Regions from separate parts of the Brevibacillus halotolerans genome, predicted to be linked through region 2. Evidence: riboswitches for the same ligand, from Rfam matches in the RefSeq annotation. Region 2 holds a riboswitch; the other holds the start of a gene.
The links. Region 2 has a riboswitch for thiamine pyrophosphate ahead of O0550_RS06165 (thiamine phosphate synthase). Riboswitches for the same ligand answer to the same signal wherever they lie in the genome.

Region 1 (7,579 bases), on a different contig from region 2:
GTCAAAAGCAAATATAAGGAAGCTTATGAGTGTACGAAGAAAATCAAGCGATACATTCAAAAGGAATATAAGCATGAGTTAACAAATGAAGAAGTGCTTTATCTAACGATTCACATCCATAGAGTGGTAAATAAAAAGTAAAAATGAAAGCGTTGACATTATCAAGAGGACATGATATTTTATAAGTAACTTAATAAGACAAGTTCTTATTGATTAGGATTGTTACTGGTTAAGCAGGCAAAACCTAAATGGTTGTCTATTTATATGGACAGCGATTTAGGTTTTTTTTAATTTCATACTACTAGGATTGTTACTGGTAAGCAGGCAAAACCTAAATGTTTATTCATGTACAGACATGTTTGTCGATACGTGGGTAGATGTTTGGGTTTTTTTTATGAGATGATGCGAAACTTTTGATCAATTGGGCCCATTTGAACAAGTGCATTGCTTTTATCTCAGTCATGTTAGGAAAAGGATGTGTTTTTCTATGGATAAAGAAAAAGTAGCAAAGGAAATAGTAGCGCTTGTTGGAGGAAAAGAAAATATTGCACACGTTACCCATTGTATGACCAGATTACGCTTTAACTTGCATGACGATCAGCTTGCTGATAAAGAGAGTCTGGAGAAGACAAAGGGTGTCATGGGTACCATGAAAAGTGGAGGTCAGTTTCAGGTCATCATTGGAAACGATGTTGCGCAGGTTTATAAAGAGATAATGAAGAGTAGCGATATAGCTGCAAGCATACAAGGAAAAGAGAAGGGGATGCAAAAGAAGCAAAATCCGATAAGTGCGATTTTTGATGTCATTGCAGGGGTGTTTACACCGATTCTTCCAGCGATAGCTGGGGCAGGGATGATTAAAGGTCTCTTGTCTTTAGCGGCAACGTTTGGCTGGATGTCGCCCGATGACAGTACCTATCAGATACTAAATGCGATCGGAGACGGTGCTTTCTACTTTCTACCGCTTATCTTGGCTTTTAGTGCGGCAAATAAATTTGGAAATAATCCTTTTATTGCTGTTTCTGTCGCAGCCGCCGTTCTCCATCCGCAATTGACAGCCCTGTTAGGTACAGGGCAAAGTACGAGCTTTATGGGGATACCGGTAACAGCCGTTACCTATGCTTCATCGGTTATCCCAATCGTCATTACGATCTGGCTGGCATCTTATGTGGAAAAATTCGTAGATAACCTAATTCATAAATCAATGAAGCTGATTTTAGTACCCATGCTTACCTTGCTTATTGTAGTACCACTCATGCTTATTGCCATTGGACCAATTGGAACGATTATTGGAAATGGACTTGCATCAGGCATTATCGCGTTGTTTGATCATGCAGGATTGTTTGCGGGAGTGCTGCTTGGCGGAACAATGTCTCTTATTATCATTACCGGCATGCACTATGCGCTGATACCAATTATGATTGGTTCCGTAGCTCAGCTTGGCTACGATTACATTCTTCCGATTATGTTCGTCGCTAACCTAGCTCAAGCAGGCGCAGCCTTTGGCGTATTCTTAAAATCACGGAACAAGGAATTTAAATCAATTGCCATGTCTACAAGTATCACAGCAACCATGGGTATTACGGAGCCAGCGATGTATGGGGTCAATATGAGATTGAAGAAACCGTTCATCGCGGCGTTAATCGGTGGAGCAGTCAGTGGAGCCTTTATCAGCTTATTTAAAACAAAAGCTTATATTGTAGGCGGAAATGCAGGATTGCCTGGGTTGCCGATCCTCGTTGGGGAGACGTTCTGGTATGCGATTATTGGTCTTATCATTGCTTTTATTGTTGGAGCAGTCATGACATATATTCTAGGCTTTATTGATATACCAGCCAATGAAGATCAGGAAGAGTCGAAAGAAACAGCAGAATTCATCGGATTAGAAAAAGAAGGAACAACAGATAATACGCTTGTTCAAAATGAACAGATTTGCAGCCCAATAGCTGGTGCTGTTCATCCTCTACAAGCGGTCAGTGACCCCACCTTTTCTAGAGAGATTATGGGAAAAGGATTAGCGATTGAACCCGCAGAGGGACGTGTTGTTTCGCCAGTGAATGGAACTGTCGTCTCCATTTTTAATACGAAGCATGCTATAGGGTTAATCAGTGATGCTGGAGCAGAGGTATTGATTCATATTGGAATAGATACCGTTAAATTGGGGGGCAAACACTTTACCGCCCATGTAGAGACAGGTCAGCAGGTCAAGGTAGGGGAACTGCTCATTGAATTCGATCTACAGGAGATTAGACAGGCAGGCTTTGAAACGATAACACCTGTGATCATCACGAATACAGACCAATATCCAGAGATCGAACCTTCGAGTCTAGCTGAAGTAAAAGAAAAAGAGCTTTTGCTTACCCTGCGAGTCTAAGGAATCTGAATTGTTGATCCATCACCTTGTTTATATCGAAATTTTGCATAGATGCAATTCTACTTATAAGGAGGAAATAAGTTATGACGAAAATCGTGAAGAAATTTCCAGAAGGCTTTCTATGGGGAGGAGCGGTCGCAGCTAATCAGCTAGAGGGCGCTTATCAAGAGGGTGGCAAAGGTCTTTCAACAGCAGATGTGTCACCAAGAGGCATTATGTATCCGCATGATGAATCAATGGAAGGCTACTACCCTTATCATGAAGCGATTGATTTTTATCATCGCTATAAAGAAGATATTGCCTTGTTTGCAGAAATGGGCTTTACATGCTTCCGCACCTCGATAGCTTGGACAAGAATTTTTCCGAATGGTGACGAGCTTGAGCCAAACGAAGAAGGTTTGAAATTCTATGATCAATTGTTTGATGAAATTAAAAAATACGGTATTGAGCCGGTAGTAACGATCTCACATTATGAGATGCCGCTTTATCTGGTGAAGCAGTATGGAGGGTGGAGAAATCGGAAGTTAGTTGAATTCTATGAGCGTTTTGCCAAAACACTCTTTAAACGCTACAAGGATAAAGTGAAATACTGGATGACGTTCAATGAGATTAACGTTGTGCTACATGCGCCATTTACGGGTGGTGGACTTGTATTAACAGAAGGTGAGAACGAGAAGAACGCGATGTATCAAGCGGCTCATCATCAGTTCGTGGCAAGCGCTTTGGCTGTAAAAGCATGCCATGAGATCATTCCTGATGCTCAGATTGGTTGCATGCTGGCTTATTTGCCAACCTACCCACTAACAAGTCATCCAGAAGATGTATGGAAAGCATTTACTACGGATCGGGAGACCTTATTCTTTACCGATATTCAAGTGAGAGGCTACTATCCATCCTATACGAAGCGCTATTTTGCTGAAAATGATATTCAAATCGTCATAGAGGAAGGCGACGAAGAGCTATTGAGCACGTATAAAGTAGACTATCTAGGCTTTAGCTACTATGTAAGTAGAACGGCAACAGTAACCCCTGAAAAAGCTGGAGAGACAAATGGCAATCTCATCATGGGTGGAGTAAAAAACCCGTATTTGAAAGCAACAGATTGGGGATGGGAAATCGACCCGAAAGGTTTGCGTATTGCCCTTAATATTTTGTACGATCGTTATCAGGTGCCACTGTTTATTGTGGAAAATGGATTAGGGGCAGTTGATGTTGTAGAAGACGGGGATGTCATTGTAGATGATTACCGCATTGCATACTTAAAGGACCACATTGCGGAAATGAAAGAAGCGATTGCAGATGGTGTTGACCTGATTGGTTACACAACATGGGGACCAATTGATTTAGTTAGTGCCTCCACTGCAGAGATGAAGAAGCGTTACGGATTCATTTATGTAGATAAGGATAATGAAGGAAAAGGAACTCTGCGAAGATTGAAAAAGAAAAGCTTCTACTGGTATAAAAATGTCATTGCTAGTAATGGAGAAGTATTAGATTAAAATGCTAGAGGCGCTAGGTTTTTTATAACCTTTGCGCCTTTTCTTATTTTGATAGAAAAGTCATAAATAAAAATAAAATATAAAGAGTGGTCTGGAAGTTTTCAAGCATGATATAGTACGCTCTTTACATCCTCTATGAATGGGCTGGATTAATCGGACAATCACGCTCTTTTCTACAAACAAAGCAGTGGATTTTCTTTGCGCCACTAACCGCTTTTATGCTTGCGGTTCTAGGTTTTACTCTAATTGTAAATGCCATGAAGAAGCGATATGAAGAGGCTTATAATCGAACACCTTATGTCTAAAGAATGAAAAAATCCCCCCTTCTCTTCAAGGATTTGAAGAAAAGGGAGACAGTTCACCTGAGCGGTCAAATTTTTAATTCGCCAAGCCTTACCAATTCTACTACGGCTTGTGACCGCCCTTTCACGCCCAATTTCTGCATGACGTTACTAATGTGATTTCTGACTGTTTTTTCGCTAATGAAGAGCTGTCCTGCTATCTCTTTTGTGGTCTTGTCTTGGACCAGGAGTTCAAACACTTCTCTTTCGCGATTAGTTAATAACGGTTTACTTTGGTCGCTACTCTTCAAAACGTGCCACCCCTCCTTGTGGGCTCTACAGGAACAAGGTTGAGGGATACAGTCACCTTATCCTATGTCAGGGGGAGTGTGTTGGTGCCGAAGTAGCAGGCTTTTTAGGCTTTTGCCTTACATACTATTCATAGGATAAGTGGGGGGTACCTCGGCCCACTCAATTTCTGCTTTTTCCCTATATCTTGTAAAAGATCTAGCCTGTTTCAACTGATTTTTCGCTTTTGTTAGATGCAAAGTCATAGAACGTACCATTGAAAAAACAATTATAATGAAGCAAATGACGCTTCAAAGAAGTACTTTGCAAAATAGTAGTAATATGTTATGGTATTATTTGAATTTGTAACATTGAAAATGAAATAAGCATGTACTAAACGGGGGCCGGGCAAATGCGGCTGAGATTGTAACAGAATGCGTTACTGACCGTAGAACCTGAACTGGGTAATGCCAGCGGAGGGAGAGGTAGCTGACTTCAAGTGCGAAAGCTGTAGCTCTATCGTCGAGATAGGGTTGTATCGCCGAGTTGAGAACCATCCGTCTAGGGTGGTTTTTTTTTGTGTGTAAAACATGAAAAACGCTCTTTATATTCAACTGGCTGATACAATTTGCTCTAATTTGTATTTATAGTCTATATAAACTTGAGTTGGACCCTTTCTATTTCTGCTGCTTACATACATACTGCATCAGAATGAGGAGGAATTGAAATGTCACGAACACGACTGGTTATCATGATGGAAATAGCTATCATGGCAGCAATAGCTGTTATTTTAAGTAAGGTAAAGCTGTTTGCCATGCCTCAAGGGGGAAGCGTATCGCTGGTAATGGTACCGATAGCTCTCTTGGCGTTTCGCCGTGGTTGGGTAGCAGGCGTAATCACAGGCGGGCTAGTAGGCATGGTTAAATTCTTTTTTGGTGGCGAGATGGTCCATCCGATTCAAATGGTGTTAGATTATCCTCTATCCTATGCCGTGCTAGGCTTTGGTGCGTTCCTGTACGCTAGTAAGACACAAAGCAAAGCAACAAAAATTGCCTCCATCTGGGGAGGATTGCTAGTGGGAATTGCGTTATGCTTGGCTATTCGCACGACTTCAGGAGCTGTTTGGTTTGGGAGCTATGCCCCGGAAGGAACACCTGCAACACTTTATTCCTTCAGCTATAATGCAACTTATCTGATACCTGAGTATGTGATTACGGCTTTGGTCGTTACATTACTAGCAAATGGGGCACCTCAATTGTTTCAGCAGAATGCGGGCGCTTATCGACGTACATAATAAAGTAGTTTATAAAAAAGCGAAGAGAAGGGAGCTACTTCCTCTCTTGGCTTTTTTTAATATTAGTGAAAATAAAAGCGGTTTGTTACAAAAAAATATTCGTAAGAACGTGAAAAGGCACGGTTTTTTATTATGGAAAAAGTTACATAATTGTGAAATTAAGAAAAAACTATCGAAATTTTGCTCTTTCATTCCCAGTTGCTTACTAGAAGTAAAAACATTACGTTATACTGAGGATTGAAGGCTAGGAGGGATCGTGGATGAAAGAGGAGTTCTGGAAGGCGATAGTAGAATGCGATCCAAATTATGATCAACTATTCTTTTATGGCCTTAGCACGACGGGTATTTTTTGCAAGCCGTCATGCAAATCAAGGACACCCAAAAGAGAGCATGTGAAGATTTATTATGCGGCGTCCGATGCCATTGCTGCAGGTTTTCGTCCTTGCAAGCGTTGTAGACCATCTGAACCAACCTGGAAATCAGCGGAAGAAGATGCGGCGACCCGTTTGCTAGAGATGATTCACGATTGCTATAACCAACCCGTAACTCTGCGTGAAATGGCGTCACGTCTCTATGTGAGTCCTTTTTATTTGCAGCGTTGTTTTTCTCGTTGTATGAAGATAACGCCAGGGAAATATTTAACGCGCATCCGAATAGATGAAGCGAAGAAGCAACTACTAGAAACAGATCGAAATGTTTCCATGATTGCAAGCAGAGTAGGTTTTCGTAATAGTGCCTATTTTGCCGCTGTTTTTCAGAAAGAAACAGGTTGTACACCTACTCAATACCGCTTACAGCAGAAGAAACAGGGAAAAACAGGGACGACACGCTAAGTGCATCTGCTGTATAACGGGAGAACATACATATAAAAAAAGAATGGAAGAACAGAGTTGAAAGCGTTTCTGTATGCTTGCAGAAACGCCTTTTTGTACGAGGAAAAGACAGATAAAAAGCACCTCCTGTCATGTTGCGAGATTCGCAAACTAAGAGGTGCTTTTTGTCGTGTCTACATTTTTACCTTCTCTCACCCATGATGCGCTCTAAAACATAATCGACTGTTACAGCTAATATGCCAACAAATAAGGGAGTTAATGGTGTTAACAAGACACCAGAAATCCATGTGGTATTCACGAGATAAAAAATGAAGGTCGTTGCTAAAATTTCAGGTATCAATTTCCAATTTCTTGAGATATGTAGTCTTTGCATTATGTATAAAAGGACTGGTTCAAGAATTAGTTCGTACAGCATTAACATGAAAAAGGAGACGACTGCAAAGGAAACGAGTGTCCAGAAATCAGATTTGTCGACAAACATAGGAAATAGAGTGCCGACTGTCCAGAGAATCGTAACCAATAAGAACACGACGATAGCGCTTGAGAATAAAACCAGCAAAGTTGCAATAGCGATAGCTAGACCATTAATCCAGAATCCGCCTTGCTGTCGATCCCCACTCGTCACAGCGCGTCGAAATAAAAAAAGTCCCGCTGTCGCACACAAGCCCACCAGTATGGCAAAAGTCATGTGGTTTGTCATATGTATCATCACCTACTATAAAAATAATACGTAGCAGGTGAGGGAAATGTTACAACAAAGCGGGGAAAAATGTAACCTTTTTGTAACCGTTCGAAATATGCCAAAGTTTACTCGACCCAGGTTGTTTTTTGAGTGATAGGCTTTCGAGCAGTTCGAGGTGTGGCTTCATCAGTTGGATAGCCAATAAATAAGGAACCAATTACTTTTTCTTGATCAGATAGGGACAAGAAGGCTTTGAGACGTTCATCTCTAGCTAAACCTACACCACGTGTACGCCATACAAAACCTAGACCTAGCTCAGAAGCCATCA
Region 2 (7,579 bases):
CGAATAGCTCGTTGTGAGTTTTCGTTGCGAGAATCGGTTTTAATTTGAACGCGAACGCATCCGAGATGTTCAAAGCAATGGCTTAGCAACAAATATTTACATTCCGTATTCACGCCTGATTTCCATACGCGTGGAGTAAGCCAGGTTGAACCAATTTCTAAGTGATCATCCTTACTTGAAATATTCATAAAACGCGTAGTACCAATAATGCGTTGGGAGGAACGTTCCCTAATGATAAAAGGAAATTCTACTCCTGCATCCTTTGCATCGTATGCTTTTTTAAAATAGGCTTTCCAGTCCTCATTTGTAACCATTGCCTTCGGTAAAAAGGTCCAAATTTCGGGAAAGCTTCCGACCTGCTGAAGCTCTGCTTCGTGTTCTGGCTGTAGCGGTTCGAGTACCACAAAAGTTCCTTGTAGTGGAATGGGAGTAATAACAAGCATGTAATTGGCCACCTATCTATGTGAAAGTTCTGAATCCTTTTTGCTATCATCAGATTAAAAGGTATTCAGCAGAGAAGCAACTCATTTTTTAGGAGTGCTGTACGTTGATAGCTGGATGATTTAGAGGAGAGAAATCCACCTCCATGTGTAACTTTCACTCACATCGGGGAAACTAAGCCGAACAATCGGGAGGTGAGTCAAACCATGTCCAGCAAGAACAACAAATCTAAAAATAAGGCGAAAAACAGAGGGAAAACGCTAGATACCAATGACCAAAACAGTAACATTCGCGATAATGGAAATACGCATAAAGCATAAATGTGTGTAAAACATCAAGGTCCCCTTTCTAGAGAAAGAGAAGGGGATTTTGATTGTATACATGAAAATGTTATTTTTGTAATAGAACGATTATTTTGATTTGTATTCAATGTACAGTATGGCAAGGCTAGAACTGGGCAAAATGCCACCTAGAGGAAACATTCATGCTATAATAAAAATAAATCTACGGCAGATAGATGGGAAGAGACGGAGGCATACTTGTGGAAGACTCAATGATGCACCTACATGCAAACGAAGTAGTTCTTAGCACACAAGCATTTTTAATCTTGTGCCGTTTGTATGATAGTTTTTACGATGAATTAAGACAGCATGAGCAACTAAATGAGGTGGCTGAGAAGACAGCGGCGATTTTATTAGATGGCGTTGAGGCTTTAAAAGAACAGACGCAGCCGCCTAAACAAGTGGTGATGGCGTTAGATTTCTCCAGTTTATTTTTAGTAAAAAAGCTGGTAGAACAAGCATATCGGGAAGTAAGAGAAGTACCGGAGCAGGCCAAGGCTCTGGGATGGTTAGAAGAGTGTATGCAGGCAATGAATAAGGGAATGATTACACACTGATACGAGGTAGAATGATCTGGTGTGAACAATGAACGAGAATTTTTCTAAAGAAAATCTATCTGTTTACAAATAAGTAGTGACGTGGTACTGTAAAAGCGAATTCAAAACTTTATAACTTTGTACCGAGCGGGGGCCGAGCTGTCGGCTGAGATTGTAACACGATGCGTTACTGACCGTTGAACCTGATCTGGTTAATACCGGCGGAGGAAGAGGGCAACCGAGAACAGAGTGAAGATAACTTTGTTCTTTCAGATGCATACGAAACCATCCGCTACGGGTGGTTTTTCTTTTTATAAAAAACAACCTGTAGCCGTTTACAGTATGGATCAAAAAAGCAGTAAGCTACTAAAGATTATCAGCTTACGAACAGCTAGTTCAGCTTAGCCTCCGCTATCTATTTCGGTACTATCCGAAAAGACAGCGGAGGCTTTTTTGATGTCAGGCCATGAATGGTCCCAACTAGATCGGTCAGCTATAGAGGTTCGTTTCAAACAACAAGAAAAGGCATATGCGAATGTTTTTGCGAAAGGAGTTGAATTTTTGCGAGCACGCTCCCTTCATCTCATTACCACAGGGCGTCAAACTCTCAGAGAAGTGTTGCCCATTATTGAAAAGGCAGACCAAGCAGGAGTAGATTATCTACACATTCGGGAAAAGCAGCGGACAGCAAGGGAATTAGCTGAATGGATCAGGCTCTTGTCGGATGTTTTTCCAAGGGATCGAATCATCGTAAATGACCGTGTGGATGTAGCAATGGCTTATCATTGCGGCGGTGTACAGCTTGGACAGCAAAGTTTGCATGCCAGCTTGGCAGGTCGTATGCTGGCCCCCCACCAATTGCTGGGTTGTTCGGTTCATAACGATCAGGAATGCTTGTCGGTACAATCGTTACAACTCTCTGACCAGTACGATTCATTGACAGAACATGATATCGTACCAAGCCGTCCTCCAACCTTTGTGATAGCGGGGCATGTCTTTGTGACGGAATGTAAGCCCGGCCTAGAACCGCGTGGTCTTCCCTTTGTAACGCGAATGCGGAAACTGTTAGCTCCTAGTATCTCACTACTTGCGATAGGCGGCATAACTCCGCATCGCGTTAAGGACGTGATAGCGGCTGGAGCGGAGGGTATTGCTGTGATGTCGGGGATCATGCAGTCAGCACAACCGCAAGAAAGGATGAAAGAGTACCGTGATCAGCTTGATAAAACAGCAGAAAATGCTATCCAGTAACTACTCTATTCGATTTTTGCTTAGGCTACGCCAAACGCTGGAAAAGATAGGCGTAAAAACAATCACGCAAGAAACGAGGTGACCGTTTTTGCACGCTAGCACAGTACAGATTCAGGTTAATGGGAAAGCAACAAGTGTAGAAAAAGATACGACTGTAGAGCAATTGCTTGTTCATTATGGATTGGAGCAAAGAATAGTGGTTGTTGAGCACAATCAAATCATCCTTGATCGTTCCAGCTATGCCCATACAGTCATAATGGATGGGGATCGCATAGAAATAGTTCATTTTGTTGGAGGAGGATAATCGATGACGGATACGACTTTACGAATTGGAGAGCATGAATTTAGCTCACGTTTTTTAATTGGTACCGGGAAATTTCGTGATTTGGAAATCCAGCGAGCAGCAGTAACGATCTCTGAAGCGCAAATTATCACATTTGCGGTACGCCGTTTAAATTTGGAAAAAGGAAACGAGCCTACCTTTTTAGAATCGCTTGACCTATCAGCGTATACACTGCTCCCCAATACAGCAGGAGCAACCACCGCAAAGGAGGCTGTACGTATTGCACGTTTAGCAAAAGCGAGCGGATTATGCGACATGATTAAAGTAGAAGTAATTGCAGATCAAAAAACGTTATTGCCCGATCCAATAGAAACCCTGCGAGCATCTGCTTTATTGGTGGAAGAAGGCTTCACTGTTTTAACCTACACCAATGACGATCCCATTCTCGCGCGAAAGCTACAAGAAGTAGGCGTTCATGCTGTAATGCCCGGTGCCTCTCCAATTGGCTCTGGTCAAGGTATTCTTAATCCTCTGAACCTTAGCATCATGATCGAAGAGGCGACAGTTCCCGTCATTGTAGATGCTGGAATTGGTTCACCCTCAGATGCGACGCAAGCGATGGAGCTAGGTGCAGACGGCGTATTATTAAATACAGCAGTTGCGTTAGCAAACGACCCTATACGAATGGCAGAAGCAATGAAGCTAGCGATTCAGGCTGGACGAAAAGGCTTTTTAGCAGGACGAATTCCTCGAAAACGCTATGCTTCCGCTAGTAGTCCGATAGAAGGAATGCTGACATGAAGCTGGCTCGTCTCGCTCTTTTATCTCAAAAGTGGAGTATCTATTTAGTAATAGGTAGTCAAGATTGCGGGAACTCCGTTGAAAACATGTTTCGTATCTTGACAGAGGCACTTCAAGCGGGAGTCGGATGCGTTCAGTGGCGAGAAAAAGGAGCTGGCTCCATCAGCGATGTGATTCAAAGAGAGCAAATTGCGATCCGTATGAAAAAGCTATGTCATACATACGATGCCATTTTTCTGATTAATGATGATGTGAGCTTGGCTTGCAAGGTTCAGGCTGACGGGGTGCATGTAGGACATGAGGATATGCCGTTTGCCCAGGTTAAACAATTAGTTCCTCCTGAGATGATCATTGGAATATCAGCCGGCAATATAGAGGAAGCTCGAATCGCTCTTACATATGGAGCTGATTATTTAGGGGTAGGGCCTATGTATACATCGAAAAGTAAAACGGATGCTGGGGAGCCAATCGGTCCCAATGGACTTTCCGCTATTCGCAAATTTGTAGGAGGGTACCCCATTGTGGCTATAGGTGGAATTAAGCCAGAACATGTAAGTTGCTTGCGAAAAAATGGAGCCGATGCTATCGCGGTCATTTCAGCTATTACACAAGCACCTGATATCAAAAAAGCCGTTCAGGATTTTATTTGCCATGTTCATAAAAATCATAGTTATACATGAGTTTGCATAAAAGGAGGCTGTACGCCGATGAATACGCGAGAAATAGAAATCGCTTCTTTTACAGAGCTTTTATACGCAGAAGCAAAGCCGATTTGGGAAAAGACGCATCTCCATCCTTTCATTACTGGCATTGCTAATGGGAATTTACCGATCTCTGCATTTATCCATTACATGAAACAGGATTATCTCTTTTTACGGGAATATGCAAAACTATTTGCGATTGCGAGCGTTAAGACAGCGCGTTTAGACTGGAGCGGTCGATTTGCCCAAATCATGACATCAACACTACAAGAGGAGATGTCCCTGCATCGGGGATACGCTCAACGACTAGGCATTTCCCAAAGTGAATTAGAAACGGCCGAACCATCATTCGTCATGCTTGCCTATACAAGCTATATGCTACAGATCGCTCACCAAGGTAGCTTAGGAGAAGGACTGAGTGCTTTGCTTCCATGCATGTGGAGCTATCAGGAAATTGGGAAAAGATTAGCACAAAAAACGGGGGTAATCGATCATCCGCAGTATGGCGAGTGGGTGCGGATGTATAGTTCTGATGAATTTGCCAACTCCACGGACTGGCTGAAAGGTGTACTTAATGAAATTGCCCGTGACAGTAACAAACAGGAGCTTGCTCGGATGAAACAGCATTTTATCGCTGCTTGCAAAATGGAGTATTTATTTTGGGATATGGCTTATCTAGAACAGACATGGCCGTAATGTAATGGAAAGGGAGGCAAAAATTCACGCAGGAGGTCTGGAAAAAGATCGGCATATCGGATGGGTTCTCGCTTCCGTAGGTACTTTCCTCCTGTTATGGGAAGCAAGTTGTCGCTTGCTTGAGCTACCTGCATTCATTTTGCCAGCGCCTTCTCTTATTGCAGTTGCGCTCTGGGAGCTACGCTATCAGTTATTTACGACACATCTGTGGATTACATTACAGGAAGCGCTGCTAGGACTAGTGATCTCTATAATCGTAGGGACAGGAATTGCCATATGCATGCATCTTAATGAGAAAATGAAAAAAATCATGTACCTGTTCGTTTGTTTAGATTGACTGATTATGGTGTACCCAGCTATTATGAATTGGTGTTGGTCACAAGTGATCAGACGGCAGTAAAAAAGCGGGAGGCGCTAGAACGCTTCCAGCAAGCGATACAAAAAGGGCAGGCTTATGTTGCTTCTCATCCGAAAGAAGCACTGGAAGCACTTTTACAGCATGAAGCCACAGAATTACCTTTAGATAGAGAGATTGAACACAAAAGCCTGAAGGTCTTACTTCCTTTGATGGATGCTAAGGGTCAACCTTTTGGTAGTCAGGATACAGCCCAATGGCAGGAGGTCATTGACTGGATGGCTGCTAAGAAGCTCATTTCTAAGACTTTCTCAGCTCAGGAGATTCTTCCAGTAGTAAAATAATGTATAATAAGAGGAAATGAATGAGAAAGCGCCTATTCATGGCGCTTTTTCTAGTCTGTTCACTATGGAATTTCCAAGGAACAAGAGTAATTATGGGGGGTACATCATTTTGAAAAAAAACATCTATCACATCGGCTATGAGCGAGTATCCAGACGCGAATTACTGGAGCGTTTAGACATAGAAGATGGATTCATGTTGCAACATGATCGCCTCCATCCTGTTGATGCAGATAAAGAAGAAGTGGCGCCAGAGTGTGAGCAACATCAGATATTGGTTCGCTATCAGCACCGACCAAGCGAATGGATAACTTTTAGTGGTACGTATCAAATCCAAACAAGAGAACCAATACCTTGGATTGATGCACCTTTAGAATATCATTTATTTGGTGAGCAATTAATTCCAGGTAATTATCGACGGGAAAAGGCACCACAAGCCCGCATACCAGCCCGGACAAAGCTACAAATCACGGCAATTCGCGATGGAATTGTCTACGTTATGGTACCCAACCATCCGTCAAGGCGATATGAGATCAAGCTGGAGGATGCTCGATTTGCCCGCCATTTTCCTACAGAGCTAGAAATGCGATTGCAGTACTACTCGTTTCCACCCCATCCAGACATTTTAGTCGATTGGCTATTGCAGGAGGGAAGGAAACGTGGCATGATAACTCGCTTAAATGGAGAGCATACAGAGCGCACTGCTTTTGAGGTTTGGGAAGATCTGCGTAAGGAATACTCGTTAAGCGTGAGCGCAGCGATTTTAGCGATTAAGCAGGCATTGGTCGTCATGGATAGGGCCGGAGTGGAGGCGGATTTTCCTAACCCGGTTAAAAGTGCTGATATTTCTAGCTACAGTGAAGAAGAGCGAGATGCCTTTTTTTCTTATCAGACCGTACGTGCGGCGCTTGCTGCTGTCTCAGCCTTGCTAACCATCGACCCGATGGATCAATTGCAGGATCATTTATTGATGGATGTAATGCTAGAGCAACAACAAAATCGACGTTCCTCTAAGGAATAACGAAAGCATTCATGCAAAGGGAACATATGGATTGCGACAAAACAAATAGAACCCCAATCTGAATGTATCGATTGGGGTTCTTGATTTTACATGCGAGCATAGATGCCTTGCTGCGTTACAGTATCATAGGAATTGGGCGTTTGATAGGCAAACTTTTTTACTCCATTTTCCACCAAAAGATGTTATAGTAAACCTTATAATGATAGCGCTTTCTATTTCCGGAATATCGTTATTTTGCTGAGGGAGGTATAAAGTTATGAGCCACATTGAATCTGATTTTTCATTGGTCAACATTCCTGTTCATTTAAAGCAATTCGTTGTTGACCAAGACTATGACAAGTATACACCGATAGATCAAGCTGTTTGGCGATACGTTATGCGTCAGAATTATAATTTCCTAGGGAAAAGAGCCCATACCGCTTACTTAGATGGCTTGCAAGCATCTGGTATCAGTATCGAAAAAATACCGAATATTCGTGAAATGAATCGGTGTTTATCGGAAATTGGTTGGGGAGCAGTAAGTATCGATGGTTTTATACCAGCCGTCTCCTTTTTTGACTTTCAGGCTCATCAAATCCTTCCAATCGCTTGTGACATTCGTACTTACGATCATGTGGCTTATACACCTGCACCTGATATCATTCATGAAGCTGCCGGGCATGCCCCGATCATTAAAGACGAGAAATATCGTGACTATCTGAAAATTTTTGGAGAAATTGGTTCTAAAGCCATTTCATCACGGGCAGATTATGAGTTATATGAGTCGATTCGCTATTTATCTATCGTAAAAGAGGATATCAATGCGACGGAAG

Region 1: it holds a riboswitch for thiamine pyrophosphate, as region 2 does, so the genes downstream of both, thiT (energy-coupled thiamine transporter ThiT) here and O0550_RS06165 (thiamine phosphate synthase) in region 2, are expected to answer to the same signal.

What each region holds. Positions count from the first base shown of each region.
Region 1 covers NZ_JAPTNK010000001.1:513,966-521,544, forward strand. The annotation lists gene licT (BglG family transcription antiterminator LicT) at 1-141, shown strand, start outside; gene O0550_RS02235 (beta-glucoside-specific PTS transporter subunit IIABC) at 488-2,374, shown strand; gene bglH (aryl-phospho-beta-d-glucosidase) at 2,458-3,873, shown strand; gene O0550_RS02245 (helix-turn-helix domain-containing protein) at 4,244-4,465, opposite strand; TPP riboswitch at 4,830-4,941, shown strand; gene thiT (energy-coupled thiamine transporter ThiT) at 5,170-5,736, shown strand; gene O0550_RS02255 (bifunctional transcriptional activator/DNA repair enzyme AdaA) at 5,997-6,569, shown strand; gene O0550_RS02260 (hypothetical protein) at 6,751-7,269, opposite strand; gene O0550_RS02265 (nitroreductase family protein) at 7,377-7,579, opposite strand, start outside.
Region 2 covers NZ_JAPTNK010000003.1:258,659-266,237, reverse strand. The annotation lists gene O0550_RS06175 (GNAT family N-acetyltransferase) at 1-443, opposite strand, end outside; gene O0550_RS06170 (hypothetical protein) at 983-1,339, shown strand; TPP riboswitch at 1,456-1,565, shown strand; gene O0550_RS06165 (thiamine phosphate synthase) at 1,775-2,569, shown strand; gene thiS (sulfur carrier protein ThiS) at 2,658-2,873, shown strand; gene O0550_RS06155 (thiazole synthase) at 2,877-3,653, shown strand; gene thiE (thiamine phosphate synthase) at 3,650-4,333, shown strand; gene tenA (thiaminase II) at 4,361-5,050, shown strand; gene O0550_RS06140 (ABC transporter permease) at 5,055-5,387, shown strand; gene O0550_RS06135 (ABC transporter substrate-binding protein) at 5,375-5,749, shown strand; gene O0550_RS06130 (hypothetical protein) at 5,859-6,767, shown strand; gene O0550_RS06125 (aromatic amino acid hydroxylase) at 7,024-7,579, shown strand, end outside.